DNA from 3 places in the Sphingobium sp. TomTYG46 genome. Region 2 is predicted to be linked to each of the others. Evidence: riboswitches for the same ligand, from Rfam matches in the RefSeq annotation. Region 2 holds a riboswitch; each other region holds the start of a gene.
What was found. Region 2 has a riboswitch for cobalamin ahead of ACZ5YV_RS15445 (HoxN/HupN/NixA family nickel/cobalt transporter). Riboswitches for the same ligand answer to the same signal wherever they lie in the genome.
Positions count from the first base shown of each region.

Region 1 (11,387 bases), on a different replicon from region 2:
GCCGCTGCTTTTCTGGTCGGTTTAGAACCGTGCACGCAGGGACACGTCCACCGAGCGCGGGCGGCCGAGCACCCATTGTTCGTTGTTATAGGCGGTGATCGCGTAGTCCTTGTCGAAGAGATTGTAGAGGCGCAGGTCCAGCGCGACATTGTCGGTCACAGCATAGGACAGGCTGGCGTCGACCACGGCATAGGCCGGCACGCGGAACTGGTTGGCATTGTCTGAATAGCGCTTGCCGACGTAGCGAAGGCCGGCGCGCGTCTGCAACCGCGTAATCGGCTCCCAGCGCAGCCACAGATTGGCGGCGGTTTCCGCGACACCGGGGGGCGTGAGGCCGTTATAATTGGTCGCGCCGCTGATGAAGTCGTCAAACTTCGCATCCAGCACCGTGCCGTTGGCGTCGATGCCAAACCCGTCGGCAAGGTCCACCGAAACCGAGGCTTCGATGCCTTTGGCCGAACGCTGGCCGACCTGCTCGACCGGGCTGGTGAGCGTCTGCTGGGAGAGGAGGCCCTTCTTGACGATGCGATAGGCGGCTAGGGTCGCCGAACCCCGTCCATCGAGGAAGCTCCCCTTCACGCCGAACTCGACCTGATCGCCGGTTGCGTGGCTGAATTGCACTTGACCCGTCGAATAGGTGGTGAGCGTCCCAAGCGGATCGACGCCGGTCGTGTATTGGCCGTAGAGCGACAATGCCGGTGTCGGCTGATAGACTGCGCCTACTCGCCAGGTCGTGTTGTCGAGCCGCTTGTCGAGCACCTGCGTCTCGCTCCGCACATTGCTTGGCGAATAGGCGAAGGTCCAACGGCGGACCCGGTTCTCCTCATAGCGCACGCCGCCGATGATCGAGAATTGGTCGTTCAGCTTCAGCCGGTTCTCGGCAAATACCGCATATTCGCTGGTGCGCGTGCGGAAGCGGGGCGCAATGCCCTGCGTGTCGAAGAACAGGCCCGGCACCGGGTTGAACGGATCGACCGAATCCTCCTGCGGGTCCGACCCGAAATCGTTGCTGTAGGTCAGCTTGACCAGATTGACGTCGAAACCGACAACCAGATCATTGGTGATGCCGCCCGCGACCGGCAGGCTGAGCTTCACCGTGCCCTGATCGCCATATTGGGTCTGGTCATGGACGATGCCCAGATTGTCCGCACGGTCCACCAGGCCGGTCGTTCCGTCATAGCTGTAGCTCTCCAGATTCTTCCAGCGGCGATAGCTGGTCAGGCGATAGGCGGTGTTCGAGATCGTGATTTGCTCGATCGGGGACCAGGTGGCAGTCAGCGTAGCGCGCTTGTCGCGAAAGCGCATCTCCGCGTCGGCGACGTTGAAATTGCGGTCCCGCACCCGCTCATCAATGCGGCCTTCGATCAGAGGCGTGCCGAAATATTTGCTCGGCTTCTGGTCGCCGTCATCATAGCGCAGGGTGAGCGAGAAATTGTCGGTGGGCGCGAATTTAAGCGCGCCCGACAGGGCGTGGCTCTCGGACTGACCGCGATCGACATAGCCGTCCGACCGGCGATAGCTGCCGTCGATGCGGAAGGAGAACATCTCGCCGATCGGGCCGCCTACGCCGGCGGCGGCATGGAAGCTGTCCTGCGATCCATAGCCGATCTCGCCCTGGGCCTCGAACCGCTCGCTATTGGGTTGCCGCAGGATGACGTTGATCGCGCCACCAAGCGCGCCCTGGCCATAGAGGACCGATGCTGGCCCGCTCAGCACGTCGATCCGCTCGGCAATCCAGGGATCGGTTGGATAGGTGATCGTTCCCGCGACAGGAAACAGGCGGATGCCGTCGACCAGTTGAAGCACCGATCCCTGGCCGCTGAAGCCGCGGGCCGCCAGCGCCGTGTTACCATTGCCCGGATCGGCAATATTGGTGATGCCCGGTGCGCGGGTGACGGCATCCTGAAGGGTAAGATCACCGCGCGCGCGCAATTCCTCGCCATCGACAACCGCGATGCTAGCGGGGGTTTCCAGGGGCGTCAGACCAAGCCGGCTGCCGGTGGATTGCGGAATGGCGAGAGCAGGTTGCCGCTGGCCGAAGACGATGATGGTGTCGCTTTCCGTTGCGCTGGCGGCGGAATCGTCGGCGTGGGCGGCGAGCGGCGCGCCCAGCAGCAGTACGGCGAGAGTATAACTGGATATATTGCGGATAGTCTTCTTCATTCTATCATGCCCCGTCGGCGTCATTCGACGTCGGGCAGGGGCGTGCCGTTACGAACGGTCGGCGCGCACCACGGGCGGACGCCTTGGCGCCCGTCGCACGAACCGATGCGGCCCCCACCGCTCGTTCGTCGCTCAGACGGAGTTCACCGTGCCTCGACCATCCCCTGGACCATGGCAAGAGCGACCAGACGCCGGCAGGTCTCCTGGCTCACGGGTCATCGCTTGATGCACGGCCTTCCCAGGCCTCGCAGGATTTAGCGTCCGGCCCAGTGGCTGGCGGATAGGTCAATGCCTATCCGCGCATGTACATCGCGCTCACCGCTTACAGTTGCAGGGACAGCCTCGGATTAGGGTGGCGAACCACCTTCACCGCGTTCCCTATTAAGTCCCTCTCGGGACACCGGCGCGATCATGTCCTGGCCGCTTGGCGCGTCCCGGACGGCGCTCCTGTAGTGAAATTGTGCGGTGCAGACAAGCGGGCATGGGCATTCCCGTTGGCGGTCCATTATCATTCCGTTGCAGGCTTTTGATTTTGGGGCCTGTTCCGGCCCCCTGGCGCAAGAGCCAAGCCGTCTCGGCCTGCGGCCTCCCTTGGCGATCAGGCGGTATCCCCACCCTTCCGCGCTGCGCTTGTGCAGGGCGGGTGATCCCCCTCCCCCTGATCGGCCCCGATTTGCGCCATTCCCCGACCCGCTTCGCCAGCGGGCAGAAGCCGATGGCACCCATCGCCTTCGGCTCCGATTTTGGAAGGGAAACAAGCATATGGCTCGCAGCACCACCCGCAGCGCAAAGGCCGCACGGATCGACATTTACGAGGAAGTCACCAACCAGATTGTGGCATTGCTGGAAGCTGGCACCCGCCCTTGGTCGCCGTCCTGGGCATGCGGGGCCAGTTCGCTTCCGTTGCGTCATGAAGGCACGCCCTATCGCGGCATCAACATCCTGCTGCTTTGGTCCGCCGCCATGATGCGCGGCTATGCCAATCCCTATTGGATGACCTACCGGCAGGCCCACGAACTTGGCGGGCAGGTCAGGAAGGGCGAGAAGGGCAATCTCGTTGTCCACGCGGGCACTTTCACGCCGAAGGATGATGACACCGACCAGCGCCAGAGCGGCGATGATGAGGAGGAGAGCAGCCGCGGCTATCTGAAGAAATATGTCGTGTTCAACGTCGAGCAGATCGACGGCCTCGACATGGGCAAATATCCCGCGCCATCCATCGAGATCAGGAACCGCGACGAGCGTGACAGCGAACTGGATGCTGCCTTTGCCCTCTATCCCGTTCCCTATAGCGAGGGCGGCACCAGCGCATTTTACAACAGCGTCAGCGATCGTATTCAGATGCCCGCCTTTGCCGACTTTGTAAGCGGCAATGCCTTTTTCGCAACCCTCGCTCATGAGGCTGTCCACAGCACCGGCCATAGGGATCGGCTGAACCGCGAAACACTGCATCGCTACGGCGAGAGCCGCGAAATGCGAGCCGCCGAGGAACTGATTGCCGAGATCGGCGCCGCGATGCTGTGCGCCCAGCTTGGCATGGAACCCACCGAGCGGGAAGATCACGCCGCCTATGTCGCGTCCTGGCTGACCGCCTTGCGGAACGACAAGCGCGCCATTTTCAGGGCCGCCACCGCCGCGCAGTCCGCAAGCGAACATATCCTGTCCTACATGGCAGGGCATCCCATCCAGCGCGCCGCCTGACAGCGAAACGGGCAGTGGAATGCCGCTGCCCTCCCCATCCCTATTTCCCAAGGACTGACCCATGAGCCTCGAATTTACCTACGCCGAGAAGATCGAGCGTATCCGCTTCCTCAACGATGCAGCGCGCCAGCAGCCCGGCGTATCGGGCCGTGCAACTATGACGATTGGTTTTGCCTCGCTTGATGAGCGTGACCGTCATGAAGCTGTGTCCCAGATCATTGCTTTCGATCAGTTTGACGAGGGTAACGACCCTTATGCCGAACATGATTTTGGCGCTGTCTATCGCCTTCATACGGGTGAATGGATGCAGCGCCGTCCCGGCAAGGAAGATGCCATCAGTCAGACCATATTCTGGAAAATTGACTGCTATGACAAAGCGTTGGAGTTTGGCAGTGAAGCCCCTTGGGATGACGAACGGACAACGCGCCTGCTGACAATCATGCTGGCGAGCGAGTATTGAATATCGCTGCCGCCCCGCTCGGCGGGGCGGCCATATGGGCTGTTGGTCAATAGCGATTTATTGTGTTTTCGCTCCATTCTGGATAGGATGCTGAGAGGGCAATTTACCATGCTTGAGTTCGACATCGGGGCGGTCAGAGTGCAGATTACGGCGATGGATTTCATGCGGGGTGAGGCGGCTGGCGAGCTTGCTGGCTGATCCCCTTGGTATCCGATGACCCTGCCTCCGCCCATGACGGCGATGAGCCTGTACAGGCCCGGACGGGGCCGGGAGGCATCGCCTTTCTTCCTCCGCGTGATCCTCCCATCGGCCAGCGTTACCGCATTTCCCTTGGAAAAATTCGGGATGAACTTGACCGTTATCTGCCAGCGGCGCGCCGTGAGGCGGCGGACCGCCTTCAGGCGTTGGTCAAAAATGGCGCGCCTGAGCCTCGCATCGTGGCTGCGCGGATCGAACTGGCCTATCTCCGTCATGCCAAAGGTCCGACCTATCAATCGCATTTGCTGACCCATTTGGGGCACAGGGAGGTCGATGCCGTTATTTCCCCGCAGCAAACGCCCCTGGAGCGGGTGCGAGAGATCGGCGCTGCCCTCGCGACGCGCATCAACAGTCAACAGCCGGCGAACATCTTGCGCGCTGTGCGTTCGCTGGAACGGCCGATCCTGGCTCCCGGCCAATCGCCTGCCCATGAGGGCCTGGCCGAGACCTTCCTGAAAAATAACCCCGACCAGAATAAGGCCGATCCCCGCTTTGCTGCCGCGCAGGTCATTGTCGACAAGATACAGGCCGTTTCGCAGGCGCGCGGCGATGGCCCCCGTCTGATCGAAGCGGCGACCGATGCTGCTCGCACGGCGGTCGCCGCCAATATCAGGGCTGGGAAGCCTGTTGACGATGGAATCTCCTTGCCCCTCTCCCCTGCTCCCAATGGGCCGGACAAGGGCAGAAGCCGCTAACGGTCACGCTCGCGCGTGGCGCAGTTCATGGCACCGTCAGCCCTCCTTGACGGCCTCTGATGCAGGGGAACACCAAGGGCGGCCGCCCTTTCGTTCCCGAACAAAAATAGACCGCCCGTGTAATCCGCCAAGCCCGGTGGTCCGCCGCCCTTTGGGGCGGCGACCAGGCTAAGGCGGCTCGCCCGCGCCAGCGGTCGATTTTTGCCCTCCCTCCCCGTCCCGCTCCTCGCCGGAGTGGCAGAGCCGCAGGCCGCAGGCAGCGGCTTTCAGCCAAGGAAGGAGGTCAAAAGAATGACTTACACACGGTATCGAGGCGATCCCTACTGGAAACGCGCGAAGGTGGACGGGCTGGCCGTTGACGGCACCCCCTACAAACGAGGCGAGCGGGTTTTCTACTACCCGCGCACCGGCGCGACCTACGCCGGAGACGCAGCGCACCGCGCATCGGTCGAGTTCGAGGAACTGGCCGCCTTGGAGGGCTGACCCTCCCCTTCCCCATTCGATCATTAAGATTTTCAGGAGCTACCATCATGGCTATCATGACCGTCAAACTGTCGCAGCTTCGCCTTTCCCCGCTCAACACGCGCCGGGTTAAGCCTTCCGCGATCAACTCCATGGCCGACGACATTGCGGCGCATGGCCTGTTGCAGAACCTTGTCGCCTATGAAGAGGATGAACTGTTCTGGGTTTTCGCAGGCGGACGGCGCTATCGTGCGCTCAAGGAACTGGTGAAGCGCAAGAAGATCGCCAACAGCGATTTGTTCCCCATCGAATTGCGGACCAAGGAAGAGGCCATCGAGCTATCCTATGCCGAGAATGCGGCGCGTGAGGACATGCACCCTGCCGATGCGATCCGGGCATTTGCCGCGATGCGCGATATCGGCATGTCGGCGTCGGAGATCGCGGGGCGGTTCGGTTATTCCGAAAGCTATGTGGCGAAGATGCTGCGGTTGTCGGCGCTCAATCCCAAGCTGATCGACATTCTCTCCAAGGACCAGCTTACCCTTGAGGCGGCGAAGGCGCTCACCCTGTCGGACGATCATGCCGAGCAGCTTCGCGTTTTCAAGGCGTCGAGCGGCCAAGCTCACCGGATCAGGAGCATGTTGACCGAAGAGAAATTGACGACGCAGAGCGGCGCGTTCCTGTTTGTCGGGCGCGATGCCTATATGGAGCATGGCGGCACAATCACCCCTGACCTGTTTTCGCAGGGCGATGGCGGCTATGCCGACAATCCTGAAATCGTGGAGGAATTGGCCCAAGCCAAGCTGGACAGCGTGGCCGGGGAATATCGGTCGGCGGGCTGGTATGAAGTGACTGCGACTTTCGATCAGCCCTATGACCTCTACAACAAGGGCTACCTCTATCCGGCGGAGCGGGAGCCGAGTGAGGTGGAGGCCGAACGCATGGCCGCGCTGGATGCCGAGATGGAGGCCATTGCCGAAGCCGAAGGGGAGGATAGCGACCGCATCGCGCCCCTGATGGAAGAACGGGAGTCCATTGCGGCGGGGCTGCGATCCTACAATGCCGATCAGAAGGCTGTGGGTGGCGTGGCGCTCTGGATTTCGCGGGATGGCTCCCTTGGTGAGCGTATCTATCGCGCCAAGGCCGAGAAAAAGCCCAAGGCAACGGGCGCGACGGGCGGCCCTGCCCCGCTTTATCCAAATAGTCTCTACGCCGACCTTAGCCGGATCAAGACCCAAATCGTGCAGGAGGCGGTTGCCGCCAACCCGGCGCTGGCGCTCGACGTACTTCTGGACTCGCTGGCTGGGCAACTGTTGCATGGCGCACAGGGCTATAACCTCGCGCTGGAATTGAAGGCGGAGACGGTTGCGACCGACGTTCCCGACGACATGATGGCGACCAGCGATGTTCGGCCTGTCGAGGAAATGATGGCATCCCGCTTTGCGGCGCTGCCGATCGAGGGGCGGTTTGAGGCGATCCGCGCCATGGCGGACGACGACAAGATGGCCCTTATGGCTGGACTGGTCGCCGTGATGCTGGACGGTACGATATTCGCTGGCGGTTGGCCATCAGAACGGCACCATCATTTCGAGCAGATCGCCAAGGCGAGCGGCGTGGACATGGCGGAACGGTGGACCGCGCCCATCGCGCTGTTCGACCGCATGAAGCGCGCCTCGCTCATTTCGCTTCTGCGTCAGGAGACGGGCGATGCCAGCGCCGACAATTGCGCGACGATCAAGAAGAAGGCGGACCTTGCTGTCAACGTGTCGGGGCGTCTCCCCGGCAACTGGCTCCCTGATCCTTTGCGAATTGGTGCCTTCGACATGCCGGAGCAGCCGGGCACGGATGAGGCCGACGCCGTTGAAGATGGCGGGTGCGATGAGGATGCCGACGAAATGGCATGAGTGGACCGGGGGGCGGCGCGAGCCGTCCCCCTTTCCTTCCCATGGCCCTCGGTGAGATCGGCGCGATGGCCCTGCGAACCCATCGCGCCTCGCCGCCTGACACCGGCGATGGTGCCGCGCTCCCAAGGTCGTGCGGCACCAATGTCTCAATTAAACAAAAAATGTTCGCCATAAGAGAATTTCAGTTGACTCTGATAGAACTTATGTCTAAACAGGCGCAAGGCAAACGGGATAGTGGCAACAGCCCACCTTAAACTCTGGGTGAGAAATCACCTGCGGGACCGACTTCGGTAGGTTCTCCCACTTGTCGGCAGGTCGAGGGGCCTCCCGCGCCACGCGGGAGCCGCCGCCGTCCCCGATAAGGCGCGTCCGGGTGGACCGGACGCGAAGGGTTAGGGGGGGTGCTTCTTCTCTAGTTGTTACTCTTGTTGGTGGAGCTGGCTTCAATTCCGAAGCGAGCATAACAGGAGTATAGTCCATGGGTCCAACCCTACCGAATGCCGAGAAGAAGCGTGCGAGAGCAAGTCGAAGTAAGCACCCTATCCGGGATGCTCTGCTGAGACCGAAGACATGGAAGGCTGCGGTCGCGATTTTGGGAGCAATTCTCAAGATCGTCCGGATTGGCGCGAAGTTCTGGGACATGTTCGAGTAAACCCCCCTTAATTTCTTACCAACAAAGGGGATTTGTTGGAGGACATGGAAAATGTACAACAGAGCATTGAAAGCCATAAGGCAATATCACAGGCTATCTCAATCTGATCTGGCTGATCAGCTGAACATATCGCGTTCTTATTTGAATGAGATTGAACGGGATAAAAAAGATCCAAGTTTAGAGGTTTTAACTAAATACGCAAATAGATTTGATATTCCTTTGTCGTCACTTCTACTATTTGCAGAGCAAACGAATGAAACTACGTATGATAAGGCTAGGGTGTTCTTCGCCGACAAGGTTTTGAAGATGCTTGAATGGGTAGCCGAAGGGGAAGAAGATGAGCAAAGTTCGGCGGACAAGCGGCCCGCAGATACCCATTGATCGGTGCCATTTATTTGGTATCCGGTCTCCCCACGCGCTTGCGAAGCGATTGGGGTGGGAACTGAATAAGCTCGACCTTCTAGCCGCAGATGGCGGCTATCGCGTTTTTAAGCATAAGGAAACGGGGCGGCAGATTCAGGAACCTGGCGCCGCCCTTCAAAGCCTGCACCGCCAGTTGCATCGGTATCTCGCACGAATCCAGGTGCCGGATTACCTTCACTCGGCGGTGAAAGGTAGGTCATATTTGACCAACGCACGTGCCCATGTCGGCGTCGGATCGTTGGTAAAGATCGATATCGCCAAATTCTACCAATCCGTCCCGCAGCATAAAGTCATGCATTTCTTCCGCGACACGCTGAATTGCGCGCCAGATGTGGCGGGATTGTTGGCAAATCTCATTTGCTTTCAGGGTAAGCTGGCCACCGGAAGTTCGATCAGTCCGATCATCTCCTACTATACCTACAAGGGTCTGTTCGACAGCATCGCCGAGGTCGCCGCGCGCAACGGCTTGGTGATGACCTGCTATGTCGATGACATCACCATGTCGGGTGCAAATGCTTCAGGCCTCGTCCTACATGAGGTGCGGACCATGATTTTCCGCGCGGGCCTTCGCGCGCATAAAGATCGTCACTTCCCGATTGAAGGTGCGAAAATCGTCACGGGCGTTATGGTTGGAGAACGCGGTATCGGCCTGCCTTTTTCTCGCTGGCAGAAGATACGTGAGCAGGTGCGCGAGTTGGAGCGGTGCGCTGATCCTGTCCGCAAACTGGAACTTTATCCGCGCTTGGTTTCTCGCCTTTATGAGGCGACGCAAATTGATCCGAGGTGCCGTGTTCGTGCGGAATATTATCACAATCAATGGCGGCAGCTAAAGCGAAACGCGGTCGCGTCGGCAACGGTTCCTCTTTCGATAGCAGAAGCGGCCTGATAGTTGCGGCGCTCCACTAAGGCGCAAGCCATGGATATTAGACAGGAAGTGTCACACTATTATCCACAAGCGCCTCATGGGATGTAGCTTGGCTCTCCAGATACTTCGCCAACATCTCTTCATGATGCCGTTTCCTGCTCTCTAGGTGGCGGGCGGGCGTGTACTCCGGGTCTGGTGCATGGGCTGGGCTTAGCTTCGCGGATTGGCGAAGCCTACCGGCCAGCCCCAAAGCCTTTAGACCAAGTCCGATGAGTTGCGCTCGCACCTCGGCGTCACCGCCATCGGGTGGATCGAAATCGTAGAGATAGCTGATCTTTGAGTTCATCGCTTCGACGGCGACCTGGAATGCAAAAGCCTCTTCGGTCAGGCGGATGCCTACACGCTTCCATTCAATCTCGTGAGGAAACGCTGGCAGATCTGGAAGCGATCCATAATCCGTCCCGGCATGGCCCCCAGAAGAGATATGAGCTTCGATCTCGCCCAATCTGTGTGAGCATTCACCAGCATATTGCTCGAAGATGATCTGCCCCCACCGAGTGGACCGATTGGTTTGTTAGTGGATTAAAGCCGCTGCCGCCATATCCGGGTGGAGGTGGAGCGAAGCGGAACCGGAAGCCGGATATGGCGGTGTCGCCGTTTCCGGGGCCGGCGGCCGATAGCCCAGGCTGCTATGAGGGCGGACAGTGTTGTAATGCCGCCGCCAGGCTTCGATCAGCACCTTGGCCTCGGCGAGACTGTAGAAGATTTCGCCATTGAGCAGTTCGTCGCGAAGCGACCCGTTGAAGCTTTCGTTATAGCCATTCTCCCATGGTGATCCAGGTGCGATGTAGAGCGTTTTCACGCCGATCTGCCCCAGCCATTTCTGGACGGCAGTCGCGATTCGCTGCCGTTGTCAGACCGGATATTCGCTGGCGGACCACGCGTGACGAACAGGTCAGCCAAGGCCGCCAGCACGTCTTCGTGACGGAGCTGCCGGGCAACGATCAGGGCCAGGCACTCCCTGCTGGCCTCATCGATGATGGTCAGGATGCGGAACTTGCGGCCATCATGCGTTCGTCCCTCGACGAAGTCGTAGGCCCATACATGCCCCGGATATTCGGGCCGCAGGCGGATGCAGGATCCGTCGTTGAGCCAAAGCCGCCCGCGCTTTGGTTGGCGCTGCGGCACCTTGAGCCCCTCGCGCCGCCATATCCGCTCGACCCGCTTATGGTTCACCGTCCACCCCGCATGGCACATGCAACGCCGTCACCCGGCGGTAGCCGTATCGGCCATATTGCTTCGCCAACGCGATGATGTCCTCCGTCAGCGCCTGTTCGTCATCCGCCCCGCGCGGCACTTTACGCTGTGTCGATCGATGCTGACCCAGAACCCGGCAGATCCGTCGTTCGGATACCGGAACTGGAAGTTCGCGTCGCACATGATCGATGCAGCGCCGTCGCCGCGCGGGGCTTAGAAGTTTCCCTTGGCAGCCTCCTGCAGGATCAGCTTGTCCAGGGTCAGGTCGGAAATCGCACGGCGAAGCCGCTGGTTTTCCTTCTCCAGATCTTTCATCCGCCGCGCCTGGTCGGTCTTCAGGCCGCCATACTCCTTGCGCCATCGGTAATAGGTTTGTTCGCTGACCCCGATCCGGCGGCACGCCTCGGCAGTCGAGGCCCCCTGCGCCAGCACAATCTCAACTTCACGCAGCTTGCTGATAATCTCTTCCGGCTTGTGCTTCTTGCTCGGCATTCAATGTCCCTTTCGTGGTCCAGACTAGCATAGTCTCTGGGCCACTCAGCGGGGG
Region 1 is NZ_AP027326.1:5,991-17,377, reverse strand. It holds gene ACZ5YV_RS17305 (PepSY domain-containing protein) at 1-35, opposite strand, end outside; gene ACZ5YV_RS17300 (TonB-dependent receptor) at 22-2,163, opposite strand; cobalamin riboswitch at 2,340-2,583, opposite strand; gene ACZ5YV_RS17295 (ArdC family protein) at 2,926-3,864, shown strand; gene ACZ5YV_RS17290 (DUF3768 domain-containing protein) at 3,926-4,324, shown strand; gene ACZ5YV_RS17285 (hypothetical protein) at 4,528-5,277, shown strand; gene ACZ5YV_RS17280 (hypothetical protein) at 5,569-5,760, shown strand; gene ACZ5YV_RS17275 (ParB/RepB/Spo0J family partition protein) at 5,808-7,643, shown strand; gene ACZ5YV_RS17270 (helix-turn-helix domain-containing protein) at 8,347-8,676, shown strand; gene ACZ5YV_RS17265 (reverse transcriptase family protein) at 8,633-9,604, shown strand; gene ACZ5YV_RS17260 (hypothetical protein) at 9,642-10,088, opposite strand; partial or broken gene ACZ5YV_RS17255 (IS3 family transposase) at 10,158-11,332, opposite strand.
Region 1: another riboswitch for cobalamin. It lies ahead of ACZ5YV_RS17300 (TonB-dependent receptor); the one in region 2 lies ahead of ACZ5YV_RS15445 (HoxN/HupN/NixA family nickel/cobalt transporter).

Region 2 (8,434 bases):
AATCCGGAGCTGGCCGCGCGCTCGGCGGCCAAACGGGTCGGGGCGGAGATGGTGACGAGTAACGGGCAATTGGCGAGCGCAGCCTTTTCCACCAACTCAAAGGAACAACGGGAGGACAGCAGCGCGAAGCCCCCATCCCAGGACAGTTGCTGCCGCCGCATGGCCCCGATCAGCTTGTCGAAAGCGTTGTGGCGGCCCGCATCCTCATAAGCGAGTCGGATCGTGCCGTCAGCGCCCGCCAGTGCGGCAGCGTGGACGGCGCCGGTTCGCCTGTTGAGCGGCTGATGCGCGGAAAGATCACCCAGCGCATGGAAGATCGCGTCAGGCTTTGCATCGCAGCGGGCGGTGATGGCAGGCAGCGGACGCATCGCCTGTTCAAGATTTTCAACACCGCACAGGCCGCAGGAAGAGTCCGATACGCGATGGCGGACCCGGCCGAGCAGCCCCTCCGCACGATCGGGCGGCAGCGTGGCGCGGGCTACAAGGCCCTGATCGGTCGCATGCACATCGACGTCCAGCGGCGGGTCGGAGGGCAGGATCAGCCGCTCGGCAAGGGCGAACCCCTGCACCAGTTCCGCGATATCCGCGGGGGTTGCCATCAGCACGGCATAGCCGATGCCGTTGAATTCGATGGCGACGGGAACCTCCTCCGCCAGTTCGCGCGTAACCGGCGATGTGTCGCCATCGGGCGCGATCCGGGTGAAGGAGAAAAGCGAAGACATGCGTCCGGTCTAGGCGGAGAGGACAGGCGCGGCAATATGGCGCGGAGGGCTGCGGCCATGTCAGTCCGGTGCGTATTTCCCCGCGGCCGGTGTCATTTCAATTTCATCGCCTTGCCCGCTTCCCTTTGGCGGCCAAGCCATCTATGCACGGCATCGATCGCGCCGGTGCCCGGAAGGGCTTCAAAGGGAATGCGGTGCGGGCTTCTGTAGACGGAGCCCAAATCCGCGGCTGTCCCTGCAACTGTAAGCGGTGAGCGAGATGCATAGCGACCTTCCGGTACGACCGGGGGTCAGCCACTGGGCCGGACGCTAAATCATGCGAGGCCTGGGAAGGCCGTGTGTCGAGCGATGACCCGCAAGCCAGGAGACCTGCCAGCGTCTGGTCGCTCTTGCTTTGGCCCAGGGGATGGCCGGGGCACGGTATTCCGTCTGAGCGACGCGTGCGGCGGGGCCGCACCGGCATGCGTGCCGGGCGCTATATGGTGTCCGTCCGGCGTATCATGTCGGCCGCTTGGCGGAGGTCCCGTTCAGGTTCGCTGACGCCGACGGGAGCCATGTCTAAAATGGCGATACAATTTCCGGCGCTTCGCCGCCGTGCCACTGTCATGTTCGCGGTTTTGATCGCCTGCAATATCGGCCTGTGGCTCTTTGCCCTGCTGATCTTTGCGGGCAACACGATGATGCTGGGCACCGCCCTGCTCGCCTGGAGCCTGGGGCTGCGCCATGCGGTCGATGCCGATCATATCGCGGCGATCGACAATGTGACCCGCAAGCTGATGCAGGAAGGGCAGCGGCCGCTGACCGTGGGCCTGTGGTTTGCGATCGGACATAGCGCGATCGTGCTGATCGCCGCCGTGCTGATCGCCGTCGCCGCCAATGCGCTGAGCAGGGTCGAGGCGGCGGGCGAGATCGGGGGCACGATCGCCACGGTCATCTCTGCCACATTCCTGTTCGCCATCGCGGCGATGAACCTGATGATCCTGCGATCGGTCCTGAAGACCTTCAACCATGTTCGCAATGGCGGCACCTATGTCGATGAGGACATGGACATATTGCTGGGAAACCGGGGGCTGCTTGCGCGCCTGTTCCGGCCGCTCTTCCGGCTGGTCACGCGAAGCTGGCACATGGCGCCGCTGGGCTTCCTGTTCGGCCTCGGCTTCGACACGGCGACGGAGGTCGCGATCCTCGGCCTGTCGGCGGGTCAGGCGGCGAGCGGCCTTTCGATCGCGACGGTGCTCATCTTCCCCCTGCTCTTTGCCGCAGGCATGGCGCTGATCGACACGGCGGACGGGGCGCTGATGATGGGCGCCTATCAGTGGGCGTTCGTGAAGCCAATCCGCAAGCTCTACTACAACATCACCATCACGCTGGTGTCCGCGCTGGTCGCGATCGTCATCGGCGGCATCGAGGCGGCGGCGTTGCTGGGCGACAAGCTGGGGCTGACCGGCGGCGTCTGGTCGGTCGCGGCCGATCTGGGTGAGCATTTCAACAGCCTCGGCTTCTTCATCGTCGGCCTGTTCGCGGCCTGCTGGCTGGTGAGCTGGATCATCTACCGCTGGAAGCGCTTCGACGAGATCGACGTGCTCCTCCCCAATCAAGGACAAACAATATGAGCAAGGTTCCCGCCACGGTCATCACCGGATTCCTGGGCGCCGGAAAGACGACACTGATCCGCCACCTGATCGAAAATGCGGGCGGGCGGCGGCTGGCGCTCATCATCAACGAATTTGGCGATGTCGGCGTCGATGGATCGCTGGTGAAGGGCTGCGGGGATGAGACGTGCCCCGATGAAGACATTATCGAGCTGGCCAATGGCTGCATCTGCTGCACCGTGGCGGACGATTTCCTGCCGACGATGCAGCGGCTGCTGGACCGCGACGTGCCGCCCGATCATATCATCATCGAGACATCGGGGCTGGCGCTGCCCAAGCCGCTGGTGAAGGCGTTCCAGTGGCCCGATATCAGGACCCGCGCGACCGTGGACGGGGTGATCGCCCTGATCGATGCGGACGCTCTGGCGGCGGGGCGCTTCGCCCACGACGAGGCAGCGTTGGCCGCTGCCCGTGCGGCCGACCCCACGCTGGATCATGACAGCCCGATCGAGGAACTGTTCGAGGATCAGATTGCCTGCGCCGACCTGGTACTGCTGAACAAGAGCGATCTGGTCGAGCCGGACAGGCTGGCGGAACTGGAGCAGCAACTGGCCGGGGAAGTGCGGCCGGGCGTGCGCATCGTCCGCACCGCGCGGGGGGAGATCGACCCGGCCATCCTGCTGGGTCTCGACGCGGGCGTCGAGGAGCAAATCGACGCACGTCCTTCCCATCATGACGATGAGGGGGATCATGATCATGAGGATTTCGACAGCTTCGTCGTGGAACTGGGGGAGCTGGGCAATCCCGCACCCCTGCTGAGTGCGCTGGAGGAGGTCATAGCCGATCATGACATCTTGCGGGTGAAGGGCTTTGTTGCCATTGCGGGCCGTCCGGCGCGGCTCGTCATTCAGGCTGTGGGACCGCGCATCCAGCAACATTATGACCGGCACTGGCAGGCAGGTGAGGCGCGTAGCTCGCGACTGGTGGTGATCGGTCAGGCGGGGATCGATCGACTGGCGATCGAACAGGTGCTGATGGGCCAGATGGCGGTCGCCTGATGCATTTGCTGACCGCCACGCCCGGCACTGTCTCCAATGGAGAGGAAGCGATCGACCTTGGCCAGACGCCGGGCGACATCGTGCTGCTGACCGTGGCGGACAGCGACCTTGCCTGCTTCGCCAGCGCAGCGGCGATGCTGGGGGATGGCGCGCCATCCATCCGGCTGGCAAACCTTCTCCAGCTGAAGCATCCCTATTCGGTCGATCTCTATGTCGAGAAGGTGATTTCTCACGCGAAGTTCGTGTGCGTGGTGTTGCTGGGCGGCAAGAGCTATTGGCCCTATGGCATTGAGGAAATTGCCAATATTGCGCGCGACAAGGGCATCGCGTTTGCCGCGATAGCGGACGGGCGGGAGGATGATCCGGAACTGCGCGCCGCCTCCACCCTGCCGCCGGACATGTGCGATCGGCTGCGCGATTATCTCCGGCAGGGCGGCATTGCCAATGCCACGGCATTTCTGAAGACCGCCGCCCGGATCGCAGGACTGGAGGCAGGAGCGCCCGACGCGCCGGTGCCGGTCGCCGACGCGGGGCTGTACCTGCCCGGCGTCGAACGGCCGACGCTGGAACAGGTTAGGGCTGGCTGGATATCGGGGCAGCCGACAGTGCTGTTCCTCTTCTATCGCGCCTTGCTGATCGCGGGCACTCTGGAAGCGGTGGACGCGATGGTGGCCGGGTTGCGAGCTGAAGGGCTCAATGTCCTGCCGGTCTATGTCCGGGCGCTGCGGGAGCCCTTTGCTCGAGACTTTCTGGATGGGGTGATTGGGGCGGTTCAGCCCGACGTCATCCTGAACGCCACGGCCTTTGCCGCGTCCGCGCCGGGCGAACCGCGTACGCCGTCCATATTGGAGAAGGCCGACTGCCCCGTGCTCCAGACGCTGTTCGCCAGCGCGGAACAGGCCGCGTGGCAGGACAGCGCGCGGGGGCTGGGTCCGCGCGACCTGGCGATGCATATCGCCTTGCCCGAAGTGGACGGACGCCTGTTCACCCGGGCGGTCGCGTTCAAGGCCGCCGCCCGATTTGATGCGAGGACGCAATGCAGCATCGTCGTGCCGCAGCTTCTGGCCAACCGTGTCCGCTTTGTCTCTCAACTGGCTGCGAACTGGGCAAAATTAAGCCGAGCGCCTGTGGAAGATCGCCATGTCGCGCTGGTCCTTGCCAATTACCCGAACAGGGATGGACGGATTGGCAACGGCGTGGGGCTCGACACGCCGGAAAGCGCTGCGGCGATCCTGCGCGCGCTAGCGGAGGCTGGTTATGCGACGGGCGACGCGCCGACCGATGGCGCGGCGCTGATGCGGCATATGACCGGGAGTGATGCGACATGCTCGCTCCCGTTGGCGGAGTATCGAGCGGCGTTCGATGGTTTTCCGGAGGGCGTCCGAAAGGCCGTCACTGAACGGTGGGGCAAGCCAGAGGACGATCCATTCTGCCGCGAAGGAGCTTTCCGCCTGCGGGTGCATCGTTTCGGCCATGTCGCCGTCGCGGTGCAGCCCTCTCGCGGCTATGATGTCGATCCCAAGAGCAGCTATCATGACCCGGCGTTGCCGCCGCCGCATGCCTATCTGGCCTTTCATATCTGGCTGGCGCAGGAATTTGGCGTCCATGCGGTGGTGCATGTGGGGAAGCATGGCAATCTGGAGTGGCTGCCCGGCAAGGCCATCGCGCTATCGGAAAACTGCTTCCCGGAAATCTGCGCCGGGCCGATACCGCAAATCTACCCCTTCATCGTCAATGATCCGGGGGAAGGCACGCAAGCCAAGCGACGGATCGGCGCGTGCATCATCGACCATCTGACGCCGCCGCTGACACGTGCCGAGACCTATGGCCCGTTGAAGGAACTGGAGGCGCTGGTCGATGAATATTATCTGGCGGCGGGGATGGACCCGCGCAGGCTGGAAACGCTGCGCCGGGACATATTGGCGCTGGCGGCGTCTCAAGGGCTGGACAAGGATGCGGGCGCGCAGGGCAGCGGAGACGATGCCTTGGCAGCGATCGACAACTATCTGTGCGAATTGAAAGAAATGCAGATTCGGGACGGATTGCATATCTTTACCCGCTCGCCCGAAGGTGCGCTGCGCCGGGACTTGCTGATCTCCCTCGCCCGCTGCCCCAGGGGTCTGGACGAGGATCAGCAATCGCTGCTGCGGGCTCTGGCGGACGATCTGGAGTTGGGCTTCGATCCGCTGGATTGCGGCATGGGCGCTTCATGGGAAGGCGCGCGACCGGAGGTGCTGGGCAGCGTGGCGGACGATGCGTGGCGCAGCGTGGGGGACACGGTCGAGCGGCTGGAACTCTACGCCATCCAGCTGATCGACTATGGCAAAGAAGCGCCGGGACCGCATAGCGCGGCGGTTCTGGGGGCTGTGAGGAAACAGCTTGCGCCTCGCGTGGATGCCTGCGGCGACGCGGAAAAGGCGGGGCTGCTCCGCGCACTCGATGGCAAGTTCGTGCTGCCCGGCCCTTCCGGCGCGCCCACGCGCGGGCGTCCCGATGTGTTGCCGACCGGGCGGAATTTCTATTCGGTCGATACGCGCGCGGTGCCGACCGTGGCCGCCTGGAATCTGGGCCAGCGGTCGGCCGACCTCATCGTGCAGGACTATCTCCAGCGCGAAGGCGATTATCCCCGCGCCATGGCCCTTTCCGCATGGGGCACGGCGAACATGCGCACGGGTGGGGACGACATCGCGCAGGCATTGGCCCTGATGGGCGTGCGGCCCCGGTGGGACTGGGCATCGGGGCGGGTCGTCGGATTTGAGGTGATGAAGATCGCCGAGTTGAACCGACCGCGCGTGGACGTGACGCTGCGCGTGTCGGGCTTTTTCCGCGACGCCTTTCCCGAACAGATCGACCTGATCGACAGCGCCGCGCGCGCCGTGATGGCGCTGGATGAACCCGATGAAGACAATCCCGCTGCGGCGAGGCAGCGGGCGGAGGCGGCTGCGCTGATTGCGGAGGGGACGTCTGAAAAGGCGGCGCTGCGTCGCGCCGGGGCTCGCGTTTTTGGATCGAAGCCGGGTGCATATGGTGCGGGTTTGCAGGCGATGATCGACGAGCGGTTGTGGCATGATCGATCGGACCTTGCGAACATCTATCTCGATTGGGGCGGCTATGCCTATGGTGGCGGGGTCGAGGGCGACGCGGAACGAGACCTTTTCAGCCAGCGCCTGAGCGATGCCGACGCCCTGATCCAGAATCAGGACAATCGCGAGCATGACCTGCTCGACAGCGACGATTATTACCAGTTCGAGGGCGGGATCGCAGCGGCGGTCGAGCATCTCTCCGGCCGCAAGCCGCTCAGCTATCATAATGACCATAGCCGACCCGAGCGGCCCGTCGTCCGCACGCTGGAGGATGAGATCGGCCGGGTGGTGCGGGCGCGGGTCACCAATCCCAAATGGATCGCGGGCATGATGCGGCACGGTTACAAGGGCGCGTTCGAAATGGCCGCCTCGGTTGATTATCTCTTTGCCTTTGCCGCGACGACCCATGGCGTGAAGGATCATCATTTCGACGCCGTCCACGCCGCCTTCATCGAGGATGAGGTGGTGCGCGGCTTCATGGCGGACGCCAACCCCGCCGCGCTGCGCGAAACCGCCGCGCGCCTCCGCGAAGCGCTGGACCGGGGGCTGTGGCGGCCACGGTCGAACAGCGCGGCCATGCTCCTCGCTCAACTCAAGGAACCGACATGATCGAACGCACCCCCGAACAACATGCCGAAAAGATGAAGAAGAAGCAGGCCGCCCATGACAAGATCATGGCCACCAAGACGCAGGAAAAGGGCCTGCTGATCGTCCACACCGGCAAGGGCAAGGGCAAGACGACCGCGGCGCTGGGCATGGTCGTGCGCGCGATCGGCCATGGCAAGAAGGTCGGCGTCGTCCAGTTCGTCAAGGGCGCAATGACCACCGGAGAAAAAGTCGTGTTCGATGCGTTTCCAGACAATGTCACGTTCAAGCCCATGGGCGAAGGCTTCACCTGGAACACGCAGGACAAGACCCGCGACATCGCCCTCGCCCGTGAAGCATGGGACGAGGTAAAGCGGATGATCGCCGATCCGGCCTATGATATGGTGCTGGCAGATGAGCTTAATATCGTCCTGCGCTATGACTATCTGCCGGTGGGGGAAGTGGTCGAGGCGGTGACTGCGAGGGACGAAATGAAGCATGTGCTCATCACCGGCCGCAATGCGCCCGAAGCGCTGATCGAAGCGGCCGATCTCGTCACCGAAATGACGTTGGTCAAGCATCCCTTCCGCAGCGGCGTGAAGGCACAGGCAGGAATAGAATTCTGACATGAGTGGACCCGCCATAACCCCGATCGACAGCGCGCAGTTCGAGGCGCTGGTGCGGGCGCGGCGGGACATTCGCCATTTCAGGACCGATCCCATCGACGAGGGCGATGTCGAATGGCTGCTAAGCATGGCGCATCGCGCGCCATCGGTCGGATTATCGCAGCCATGGCGCTTTGTGCGGATCGAGACGGAGGGGCTGCGGGAGAGGCTGGCGCTTCATGTCGATGCGCAGGTGAGGGAAGCGGGCCGGGAGTATGAGGGCGATCAGGACAAGCTCTACCGTAGCCTGAAGCTGCACGGCCTCCGCGAGGCGCCAGTGTTGTTCGCAGTCTATTGCGACGATGGGACGGAGACGGGCCATCATCTGGGCGCCGCCACCATGCCCGAAGCGCGCCGCTATAGCTGCGTCATGGCGGTGCATACGCTGTGGCTGGCGGCGCGGACGCGGGGGATCGGCATGGGTTGGGTGTCGATCATGGAAGCGGAAGGCGTGGACGCGATGCTGGACGTTCCGGCCAGTTGGGAGTGTCTTGGGCTGCTCTGCCTCGGACGGCCGGAGAGCGAAGAGGATGCCCCGGAACTGGAACGACGCGGATGGGAACAGCGGACGGATTGGCATTCAGTGGTGGTGCGGCGTTAGCGCAACCCGCTCCCACCTATTCGCCGTTCGGGCTGAGCCTGTCGAAGCCCCTCACTTCTCTTCAAGGAAAGAAAAGCCCTTCGACAAGCTCAGGGCGAACGGGGTGGACGATTCTCCCTACCCCTCAC
Region 2 is NZ_AP027325.1:480,945-489,378, forward strand. It holds gene ACZ5YV_RS15440 (formate dehydrogenase accessory sulfurtransferase FdhD) at 1-722, opposite strand, end outside; cobalamin riboswitch at 869-1,113, shown strand; gene ACZ5YV_RS15445 (HoxN/HupN/NixA family nickel/cobalt transporter) at 1,286-2,335, shown strand; gene cobW (cobalamin biosynthesis protein CobW) at 2,332-3,372, shown strand; gene cobN (cobaltochelatase subunit CobN) at 3,372-7,064, shown strand; gene cobO (cob(I)yrinic acid a,c-diamide adenosyltransferase) at 7,061-7,666, shown strand; gene bluB (5,6-dimethylbenzimidazole synthase) at 7,668-8,306, shown strand; gene ACZ5YV_RS15470 (alpha/beta fold hydrolase) at 8,424-8,434, opposite strand, start outside.

Region 3 (11,387 bases), 420 kb from region 2:
TGCCACGCGCGTCGCCTATTTGCGCGTCCCCGGCGAGCCAGGGCAATTATTCGAATTTATCTGCGGCCCTGACATGCGCGGCATGTGCGAAGCTGGGATGGCGGCGGCCCGCGACTGGGACGGCAGCGAGCCTGTAACGGTGATCGACTTCGCGGCAATGTAGTAGGCGGCTGCCCCTCATCAGAGGGGCAGTGCCAATCGTGATCTTACTCCGCCGCCATGGAGGGCATACCCTGATGGCTCGGCCTCGGGTCTTCGCTGATCGCGGTGGTCCATGCCCATTCACCGGGCTTTGGCGGATTGGTGATGCCGAATTCCTCGCGAATATCTGTCACCTGCCAGTCGAGATAGTCGCGATAGGGGATTAGGAAGAGGGGATGCTTCCAGTTACGACCCTGTGCTGCGCCAATGTCTTCAGCGTCCAGCTCTATCTTCACCGAATCAGGATAGAATAGCCCGCTCTTCATCATCGTCTTGGCGCGCAGATAGGAGCTGACGCGGTTGAAGAAGGATGCGAGTTCGGGTGTGAAATACTTATAAAGCGCTCGCATGTTCGCTGCCAGCAACGCTATTTCACCGGCATGATTGGTTTCAAAACCCGTGATCATATGTTCAATGTCATGTGTATGAGTCCGTTCCTTCATGTAGAAGTCGAAATCGGTCTCTATCTCCATTCCCTGGAAGAAATGGTCCATATTATAGCCGCTATTGACCACGAAATCGTACATTACAGCACGTAGCGTGCCGGGCTCGGCCCCTGCCAGTTCCTCATTTTTGAAGAGCGAGACCTTTTTGCCGTCCAGCCAGGTCTTGAATTCAGGAAGTCGCGCCTTTTCTTCCTCGAACAGCTGGAAGATGCGGGGCCAGTTTTCCAGTTCCATTAATATCTTCACGACGTCGGGAATATAGGCCGTGTTAGGCAGTTCAGCCCCGTTCCGCCGCAGCATCTCCTGAGCGATCAGCGCGCGCAGTTGCGGGTGGTTGAGATAGGGCGAAGAACTGATCAAGACGGAGCTTTCGGTCGTGAAGCCCGGTCCCGAGCCATTATAATATGCAAAATCCGCGCTGCTTACACGCGCTGCGATCTCGTTTTCCATCATCTCTCTCCTCTTCATTCTGTCTTTTAGAAACTCACCCCAAGTTCGACACCATAGGTCCACCCGCGTTCGTAGCTGCGGTCAACATATCTGCTTTGTAGGGAATGCCGCTCAATATCCCGCTCGTGACATTGCCGGTGGATACCTTGCCATAAGCGGTCATCCGGTTGGTTGGCCGCCAGATTACGATTGCACGTGGTGACGCGCAGCTGCCCGCTTTGCTCCGCCCGATGGCGGTCACGGCGACGGGCACCTTTTGCAGGCTTTCATCGCGCCGTTGTGCTGTCACCATGAGGTCGGCCAACTGCCCCTGAACCGCAGCCTGCGTGGCCGGGTCGGCAGTCTGCGCCAGAGCCGCTGTCGGGCCGAGCGATGATAGGCCCGCTAACGCAACGGCAATAGATGAACGCATGGCAATCCCTTCCTTTCGTCGGGCGATGCCATCCCTCGGTATAGGCCGTGCTTCGTTTAGAAGCCCGGTCCACCATCCGGGACCGAACACGCGTATGCGCATCCGAAAGCGGACGTTTGGCGGTGTTCCGCCATTATATTGTTCATGATGCAGCCTGATCTGCGACGCATGGCCGCGAGCCCTTTCTGCATCCTCTCCTGACAGCTTCGGCCACCGATCAGCTCTTCGGCCGAGCCATCTCGTTTGCATGCAGCGTGTCTTGAAATGATCCCTTCGTCAAGTATCATCCACAATCAGCGAGGTTTCAGCGGCGCCACCGGACATGCTACTGCAAGAACAGCGTGCCATTCCCCCGGCAGGGCCGAGGTGCGGCGATCCGCCTGCGCGATTTCCCGCAGTTCGGACCTGAAACGCTCGATCCTTTCCGCGACGCGCGCGACGCCCACGGGCGACAGCTTGACCGTTTCCACGCCGAAGATCGTATCGGGGTCGCCATAGTTCAAATTGAAGAACAGATGCTTCATATGCTGTTCGAAATGTCTGCGCATGGGCTCGCGTTGCCACACATGGGCCGGGTCCAGTCGCGCGCGCAGACGTCCTCCCGGCAGGCGATCGATCAGCGCCAGCCTTTCCAGTCGTTCGACATGTTGCGCGATATGTTCGGGCGGTATGCCAAAGCCTTCCTCGGCTTCGGACACCGGCCAACCCGTGACGATGATGAAGAATATGGTCGATAATTCGGGGCTTGTGGTCAGCGCCTTTTCCTGCGCCAGCGTCAGCTTGTCCGATGACCGATCGCGCACGGCGGCCTCTTCGGCGATTTCGGTGAGTGTGGTGTCGGCGAGCGCGCACAGTTGCGACAAGGTGCGCAGGCCCAGCCCGCGTCCATGCAGCCATCGTTTGACGGTAGCGGTGCCCACGCCAAGCTTTTTCGCGACGTCGGCCTGGGTCAGGCCCGCTGCTCGCAGTCTCCGTCGGAGCGCCGCCAGCAGCAGTTCATGTTCCATTCCGAAAGGGTCGTTGGACGGATGACAGGGGCTCATCAGATGATCCCTTCCCACGCTGCAAGGATGATATGGGTCGGCCACGGCGCTAGATCATATCCCGCGATGTTCGATCGTGGATGGTTCCGCGATCGATATCCATCCCTCGACTCTTCGGCTGCACGGCTTTCGTGCAGCCGAAGCTTCTTGTCTTCTCCAGTCATGGCCTCTCCAGCTTATTCTTTTAGGAAGGGTAAGTAACTCGACGCCGCTGACAAGGTCCAACTGACCCTCGCCCCACTGGAGCATTTTCCTATCGCATTCGCGCATGCTTGTGCATAGTTTCGCTCTAGGAGCAGCGTGGGGGGTGAATGGAATGAGCCAGTTTCTCGATTATCTTCAGGCGCGGGCGGACGAGGAAGACGTGTCGGACTGGTTCCTGGTCAGTCAGGATATGATCGACCAGTTCGCCGAAGCGACCAAGGATCATCAATATATCCATGTCGATCCGGAACGCGCGAAACAATCACCCTTTGGCGGGACGATCGCTCATGGTTTCCTGACGCTTTCACTCTTGCCGCACCTGTGCGCCGATGCGCGAGGCAACGTCGTTCCCGACGGCGCTACGGAGATTAATTATGGCAGCAACAAGCTCCGTTTCCTGGCGCCCGTTCGATCCGGCAAACGTGTGCGCGGAAGGTTCAAGCCGCTGGAGATCGTCGAAAAGCGGCCGGGGCAGCTTCAGCTGACTACCGAGGCGACGGTAGAGATAGAAGGTGAGAGCAAGCCCGCCCTCATCTGCGAATGGATAACCCAATTCCAGCTTTGATCCGGCAATCGTCGGAGTAAGCGGATTGGGCTATCCATTTAGGCTGCGGTGTTGGTCGCGTGGAGACCGAAGGCCATGCGCGCGGCGTTGATGGTGTATTCATACTCCTCGCCACCGGGTACGAGGTCGTGCCAGTTCTTGTTCGTGATCGCCGCGAAACTGTCCTGCCATATTTTGCAGGCGATCAGTTGTATTTCTGTTTCCTTGGGCGCGCGCTGTGCTTCCAGGCAGTCACGCAATATCGCGTGAAAAACGGCGCCCCTTAATGGTGCGTGCTTCATTGGCATCCTCTCCAGGCAACTGATTCTCTGTCCAGATTGCCGAGGGGAAAGTTGCATAGAGGAGAAAAGACGTCAACTACGTCTCAAAATTTCCACGGGTATTTAACGTGTATTATATTGTGGTTTGACTGTTGCCCTGTCCACTTTTACTTTATGAACACCGCCGTTCATTATGTAAGCCATTGATCGGGAAGGCCGCAGGTCTTTCTGGATGCGGCCTTCCCCAGCATCAGAAGCTGAACTTGATGCCGCCCCTTACCGTTCGCGGTTCGACCACGCGGCTTAGCCTCCCTTCGACAGGCTCCGCATCGGCGGCGGGAAGGTAGGATTCGTAATAATAAGCGATGTCCTTGTCCCGGCTGCCAAGGATGTTGAGCAGTTCGGCATAGACTTGCACCCGCTTTCCCTTCCACGCGGCGCGGGCGTTGACGACCGTGCTACCGGAATCGCGCACGCTATTGTCCTCGATCAGTGGCGAAGGGCCAAGGTGACGGACGCGGATGCTGGCTTCCCATGGGTCAAGCACGATGGCTGCGCCAGCGGACGCGGCATTTTTGAAGGCGTTGGGGATATGGTCGCCATTGGTGTAGCGGCTGTGGCTGGCAGTGTAGTTGCCGTCGAAAGCGAGCCAGGGGAGCGGCCGCCAGAAGGCGACAAGCTCATAGCCATGGCGGCGGCTGGCTCCGCTGGGTTCGACCGCGTTGGAGTCGCCGACGAAACGCAGTTCGCTGCCGACATTCAGCCACCAATAGGTCGCGGTGAAGGTTAAGCCGGGCAGTTGCAGGCGGCCGCCCAATTCCTTGCCGGTGCCGCGCACAAGCATGGGAACAGGCGTATCGACATTGACCGCGCCGCGCGCATCGTTGGAATGGAAGCCCCGGCCCCAATTGGCATAGAGTTCGACCTGCGGCGTGATCGCCCATGCGGCCGACGCCTTGGGCGAGATGAGCGTGTCCGAGCCGCTGCCTTCACCCAACGCGGCGGCGACGGCGTCCCGGCTGCGGACATCATAATGATAATAGTCGCCACGCAGGCCTCCCGTGATGCGCAGACCGGGGAGCGGCGTCACGGTCGCTTCGCCATAGAGCGCGGCTGACCCTTGCTTGACGCGACAGCGGCCGAGCGAGGAGAGGAAGACGCGGTTCGCGGTGCGGTTGACGCCGACATTGCCGATCGCGTCATAGCGGTTTTCCGTGCCCAGCTTCAATTGCAGCGCCGGGTCGACATCCCACCGCTTTTCGCCGGTGAAGCCGAGGACCCAGCGGCGGTCGAACTGCTCGATCTGCGCGCTGGTGCCGTCGGGATCGGTGTAGGTGGGGTTGGAGAACATCGTCCAGTTGTAGAATTGCGCGTAAAGATTGGCGCGCCATGTCGGCTGGACGGTGGCGAGATTGCCGATGATCCGCGTGGTTTCGCCGCGCGCTGACGGATCGGGCGAACAGAAGACATCGGGGCAGAGCGGCGTGCCGATGATCCGTTCGGGTATCTGCTCGGTTGGACGCCATGTCGCGCGATAGGCGTGGAGCGTGGCGTCGATCTTACCGGCTCCGGCAGGGAGGGTATATTTGGCGAAACCCGCATAGTGACGCAGATGTTCAGGCTCCTGCCATGGCCCGTCATAGGCCTTGGCCTGCGCGACCAGGGTGAGATGGCCCGCGCCCGCCTTTACCGTGCCGCCCGACGCCAGCCTGCGCCAGCCGAAGGATCCGCCCTCCGCCGCGACCCATGGTCGGTCATAGCCATCGATCGTGGTCATATAGGCGGCGCCCGCAAGCGCGAAGTCGCCGCCATCGGCGCGATAGGGACCTTTGCGAAAATCCTCCCGCGCGATGATTTCGGGGATGAGGCCGTTGAGGTCGAGATAGCCCTGACCATGGCCATGGCTGCGGAAGTTCATCTGAACCCCGTCAATATAGGTGGTGAAGTCCGACCCATGGTCGAGATTGAAACCGCGCAGGAAATATTGATTGGCCTTGCCGCTGCCCGAATGCTGGGCCGCGACCAGCCCCGGCACGGCTTCGAGCAGTTCGGCGACGCGCAGCAGCGGGCGGACGAGAAGGTCCGCGCCGCCGACGCTGCCTTCGCTGGCCGCATGGGCGGTGCCGATCTTGTCCTCTCCCCGGCCGAAGACGATGATGGTGCTGGCATCGTCGCTCGCGTCATTGGCGTCGGCGGCCAAGGCGGGGAAGGGGAGGAAAGTGGCGGTCAGCGCGCAGGCGGCGCGGTGGAAAGGATTGGGTAGTTTCACATCATGCACTCCGGGCGTCTGGCGACATCCGGCAAGAGACCTGTCGTCTGGCGACGACCGGCGCACGCAGGCGGCCGGACGCCCCCAAGGCGGCCGCCAGCGTCACCGAAGCGGCCTCTTGCCGCTCGTTCGTCGCTCAGACGGAGTTCACCGTGCCGCGGCCATCCCCTGGACCAAGGCAAGAGCGACCAGACGCTGGCAGGTATCCTGGCTCGCGGGTCATCGCTTGATGCACGGCCTTCCCAGGCCTCGCAGGATTTAGCGTCCGGCCCAGTGACTTGCCCTTCCTGCCTCTGAGGAAGGGCGATGTGCATCGCGCTCGCCGCTTACAGTTGCAGGGACAGCCTTGGCTTGGGGAGGTGGATGCCTCCTTTACCATGTTCCCTTTTAAGCCTCTTTCGAGGCACCGGCGCGATCATTTCCCCAGGGGTTGCCCGGGTGATGGGGGCGATAGCGGAGGTGTGGAGGTTGGGCAAGGGGGGGGTGATGAACGGTCTGTTCCCTCTCCCCTTCAGGGGTCGATGAGAGGCACGTGACTCTCATCGAGGTTAGGGAGAGGGGAGCGACGCTGGTTGCTTTACAGTCCCCTCTCCCGCCTTCGCTACGCTCGGCACCCTCTCCCCTGAAGGGGAGAGGGGATGAGGTGGGTATTCCTGCTCTTCACAGTTCGTCATCCCAGCGGAAGCTGGGATCTCCGGGTGAGGACGCGTGCGGTCGCTTGAGATGCCAGCTTTCGCTGGCATGACGGGAGGGGATGACGTGCGCCCGCTTGTCGCGCCAAGTCAGTTCAGGGTCGCGCCGCGCTCTCGTTGGAGGCGTAGGGCCATGGCTTGGTAGCGGACGGCGCGTTCGTTGTGGAGGGCGATGGTTGCCTGGTCGGCGCCGCGCAGGCGGGCTTCCCTGGCTTGCCGCGCTTCCTGGGCGGCGCAGGCGGAAAAATGTGACGCGTCATTGGGGCGCATGGCCCTTATCCTCTCTCAATCTCTTATGGCTCGAACGATAACATCGGCCTGTTTCCCGCCGCCATTACGCAGGTTAACTCCGGAAAGCTTCTGTTTTTTGACAGCAGGCTTGCAAATGATTTCAGAAGAGGATTTCTGCGCTTTTCAGGCAGTTAAGCGGGTGGCGCTAAGGTGCTTCTTGCTATCAGCCGCCCCGGTTCCACGATGCATCGCGGAAGGTTTCGCGCAAGAAGCCGATGAAGGCGTCCACGGCGGCGGGACGGCCTGCGGCGCGGGGGTGGACGGCGTGAACGGCGAGGTCAACGGGGCCTTCCCAGCTATCGAGGACGCGGACGAGGCTGCCTTTCGCCATCAGGTCGCCCACGTCCCAGAGCGAGCGCAAGGCGATCCCGACGCCGGTAAGGGCAAGTTCGCGCACGATTTCGCTGCTGTTGGTGCGGACATGGCTTTGGCCATCGATCAGCTTGCGTGCGCGGCCATTCACCAGCCGCCAGGGCAATTGTCCATCGGCCGCGAGCAGGCGGTGGCGGGGGAGGTCGGCGATCTTGTCCGGAATGCCATGCGCGGCGAGATAGGCTGGGCTGGCACAGAGGATGCGGCGGTTGGTGGCGAGATGATGCCCCTCCAAATGGAGAGGAATGTCGCTGGTGATGCGGATCGCCACGTCGATACGCTCGGCGAGCAGGTCTTCATAGGCGTCGGACAGGTTGAGTTCGAGGTCGACGCGCGGATGGAGGTCCAGGAAGCGGCCGACATGAGGTGCCACATGCAGGCGGCCGAAGGAGGTGGGAGCCGAAATGCGCAGCGGCCCGGACGCACTCCGGTGCCGACTGGTGACGCGTTGCTCCGCCTGCTGGATGGCGTCGAGGATGGCGACAAGGTCGCGGTGCAGGCTGGCGCCTTCCTCCGTCAGGGCAAGGCGGCGCGTGGTGCGATGGATGAGGCGGACGCCGAGGCGCGCTTCCAGCCGGGAGATGCGTTTCGACATCATGGCAGGCGAGATGTTCAATATGCGGCCTGCCGCCGAAAGGCTGCCTGCCTCCACCGCGCGGGCGAAGAGAAGATAATCGGGATCCATCGATGATCTTTTCCTGTGAGGAACAGATGCTTTGAGTTCTTGTTGTCTAGTGCGAGGATGGAGAGGGGTCTATAGGCTTTCGTCACAGTATTTTGGATGGAGAGTTGCCCATGGACGGCATGATCGAGAAATCGGGTCTTATGGTCGCCGCCGAGCTGGCGCGCTTTATCGATGGAGAAGTCCTGCCAGGGACGGGGATCGCAGCGGAAGCATTTTGGCAGGGCGTGGCTGCGATTTTCGAGCGGTTCGCGCCGCTTAATGCGGCTCTGCTGGAAAAGCGCGACGCGATTCAGGCGCAGATCGACAGCTGGCATGGCGAGCAAGCGGGGCGGCCGTTTGATGCGGAGGCTTATCGGGCTTTCCTGACCCAGATTGGCTATCTGGTGCCGGAGCCTGCGCCTTTTTCCATCGGGTCGGGCCGGGTGGATGCAGAGCTTGCGACCTTGGCGGGGCCACAGCTGGTGGTGCCGATCCTCAACGCGCGGTTCCTGTTGAACGCGGCCAATGCGCGTTGGGGCAGCCTTTACGATGCGCTGTATGGGACCGATGCGATCCCCGGCGCGGCGGCGGGCAAAGGCTATGATCCAGCGCGCGGCGCACAGGTGATTGGGTGGGCCAAGGCATTCCTGGATCGGGCGGTTCCTCTGGCGGAAGGAAGTTGGGCGGATTGGGCGGGTGGCACGCCGGTCTTGCGCGACCCCGCGCAACTTGCCGGGCGGGCAGGGGATAACATCCTGCTTCGCAACAATGGGCTGCATATTGAGCTGGTGATCGACGCAAGCCATCCGATCGGGCGGGATGACCCGGCGCATCTGGCCGATGTCGTTCTGGAATCGGCCCTGTCCACCATTTGCGATCTGGAGGATTCGGTCGCGGCGGTCGATGCGGCGGACAAGGTCGCAGCCTATGCCAACTGGCTCGGCCTGATGAAGGGCGATCTGGAGGACAGCTTCGAGAAGAATGGCGCGATGATGACGCGGCGGTTGAATGGCGACCGGGCCTATGTCGCGCCTGATGGAAGCGCGTTCACGCTGCCGGGACGGTCTTTACTGTTCGTGCGCAATGTCGGGCATTTGATGACGACGCCTGCGGTGCGGCTGCCCAATGGGAACGAGGCGCCCGAAGGGATATTGGATGGGATCGTTACCAGCCTGATTGCTTTGCATGACGTTCGGCGCGGCGGGCGGTTCGTCAACAGCCGGGCGGGCAGCATCTATATCGTGAAGCCCAAGATGCATGGGCCGGAGGAGGCCGCCTTTACCAATGACCTGTTCGACGCGATCGAGGATCTGCTGGGGCTGGAGCGGCATCAGTTGAAAGTCGGCGTGATGGACGAGGAGCGGCGGACTTCGGCCAACCTCGCCGCCTGTATCCATGCGGTGCGGGACCGGATCGTGTTCATCAACACGGGCTTCCTCGATCGTACGGGTGACGAGATTCATACGTCGATGCGGGCGGGGCCGATGATCCGCAAGGGCGAGATGAAGGGTGCGGCCTGGATCAAGGCCTATGAGGATCGCAATGTGCAGATCGGGCTTGCCTGTGGGCTTTCGGGCAAGGCGCAGATCGGGAAGGGCATGTGGGCGGCTCCGGACAGGATGGCGGACATGCTGGAGCAGAAGATTGGGCACCCGATGACGGGGGCGAATACGGCTTGGGTGCCTTCGCCGACGGCTGCGACCTTGCACGCTACGCATTATCATGAGGTTGATGTTTTTGCGCGGCAGGAGGAGCGGAAGGCTGAAGCAGTGGCGGGGTTGGACACGCTGCTGACGATCCCGCTAGCGGCCGGGGCGAACTGGTCGGCGCAAGATGTTCGCGACGAGCTGGATAATAATGCGCAGGGGATATTGGGCTATGTCGTGCGCTGGGTGGATCAGGGCGTCGGCTGCTCCAAGGTGCCGGATATTCATGACGTGGGGCTGATGGAGGACCGGGCGACGTTGCGGATTTCTTCGCAGCATATCGCCAATTGGCTGCTGCATGGGGTGTGTTCGGCTGACGAGGTTGACGCGGCGCTGCGGCGGATGGCGGCCAAGGTCGATGCGCAGAATGCGGACGATCCGCTTTACCAGCCGATGAGCGGGCGGGAGGAGGAGAGCATCGCCTTCCAGGCTGCGCGGGCGCTGGTGTTTGAGGGGGTGGCGCAGCCTAACGGTTATACCGAGCCGTTGCTGCATGCCTATCGGGCGCGGGTGAAGATGCCTGCTTGAATGGTCGTTCGGGCTTGGGTTTTCGCGCCGAGACGCGGAGAGGGTGCGTGTAAGGTGAGTGGGAGCATCTTGCTGGCTTCGCGTGGGAAGCGAGGTTTTTGAGGGATGCGCTGCGCGGGCTGGTTTGTCTCCACGGCGCCTCGTCTCCGCGTGAAAATTAGCCCTGGAGGTGTTTGATCAGGGCGCGGGCTGCTCTCGTGACGTCATCCCATGTCTCATCGAAGCCTTCGTCCTCGCCGAAATAGGGGTCGGTGACGCTGGTGCCTTCGCGGCCGGGGATCAGGTCCATGAGGAGACGGAGGTCGGCAGTGCCATTTGACGGGCGGATGCTGCGGAGGTTTTTGAGGTTTTCCGCGTCGAGGGCGAAGATATGGTCGAAGCGGTGGAAATCCTGCGGTGTGACCTGACGGCCGCGATAGGTGGATATGTCTATGCCGTTGCGCAGCGCGACGGCCTGGGCGCGGCTGTCGGGCGGGCAATCGACATGCCAGTCGCCGGTGCTTGCGGAGTCCACTTCGATGGGCAGGCCAGCGCGTTCAGCTTCGGCGCGCAGGGCGGCTTCGGCCAAGGGCGAGCGGCAGATATTGCCGAGGCAGACGAAGAGGATGGAGGTGCTCATCCTTCGGCTGCCGCCGTCGAGAGGCCGAGTTGCGGCACGCCGATCGAGCGGCGGCCGCCGAAATCGGTGCGGGCGACGATGACGCCGATCTTTTCCATATAGTCGATCAGGCGGCGGACGCGGCCCGGTGAGCTGGTGCCGTATGCGCGGGCGAGGGCGGCGTCATCCGGGCAGGGGAGGCCCTGCATCGCGGCGCGGGCGATGAGGAGGAAGGGGGCGAGCATGTCTTCGGGCAGGGGCTGGGCGGCCTTCATCGCGTCTTCCCAGCGGGGGTCAGCGGCGTCGAGCATGCCCGCCTGCGCCATGGCGAAACGCTTGCGGAAGGCGGAGAGGTCTAACGGGGGCGTGCGCAAGCCCTTCATACGGCAGCGGACGCCGAAATCCTGATAGAGGGTGGAGACGCTGGGTTGCGCATCGCCCAGGTCTGCGACGATTTCTTCAAGCACGGCGATGACCACCGGCTCATTTTGGCCGAAGTCGAGTTCGGGCGCGGTGGGCTTGGCGAGCGGCGCGGTGGCGAGCGCGCGCATCAGTTCCTCGGCAGGAAGCGGCGGCGGATCGGCGCGGGGCGGGGGAGGGGGTAGAGCGTCTTCTTCGCCTGCACCGGCGAACAGCAGTTCCTGAAAATTTTCGGTCGCGGCGACCGGCGGCGGCATCAGCTTGTG
Region 3 is NZ_AP027325.1:17,189-28,575, forward strand. It holds gene ACZ5YV_RS13475 (VOC family protein) at 1-163, shown strand, start outside; gene ACZ5YV_RS13480 (hypothetical protein) at 207-1,097, opposite strand; gene ACZ5YV_RS13485 (hypothetical protein) at 1,132-1,509, opposite strand; gene ACZ5YV_RS13490 (helix-turn-helix domain-containing protein) at 1,803-2,552, opposite strand; gene ACZ5YV_RS13495 (MaoC family dehydratase) at 2,869-3,321, shown strand; gene ACZ5YV_RS13500 (hypothetical protein) at 3,360-3,602, opposite strand; gene ACZ5YV_RS13505 (TonB-dependent receptor) at 3,832-5,781, opposite strand; cobalamin riboswitch at 6,031-6,276, opposite strand; gene ACZ5YV_RS13510 (hypothetical protein) at 6,633-6,812, opposite strand; gene ACZ5YV_RS13515 (LysR family transcriptional regulator) at 6,997-7,890, opposite strand; gene ACZ5YV_RS13520 (malate synthase G) at 8,001-10,103, shown strand; gene ACZ5YV_RS13525 (low molecular weight protein-tyrosine-phosphatase) at 10,261-10,722, opposite strand; gene ACZ5YV_RS13530 (helicase HerA domain-containing protein) at 10,719-11,387, opposite strand, start outside.
Region 3: another riboswitch for cobalamin. It lies ahead of ACZ5YV_RS13505 (TonB-dependent receptor); the one in region 2 lies ahead of ACZ5YV_RS15445 (HoxN/HupN/NixA family nickel/cobalt transporter).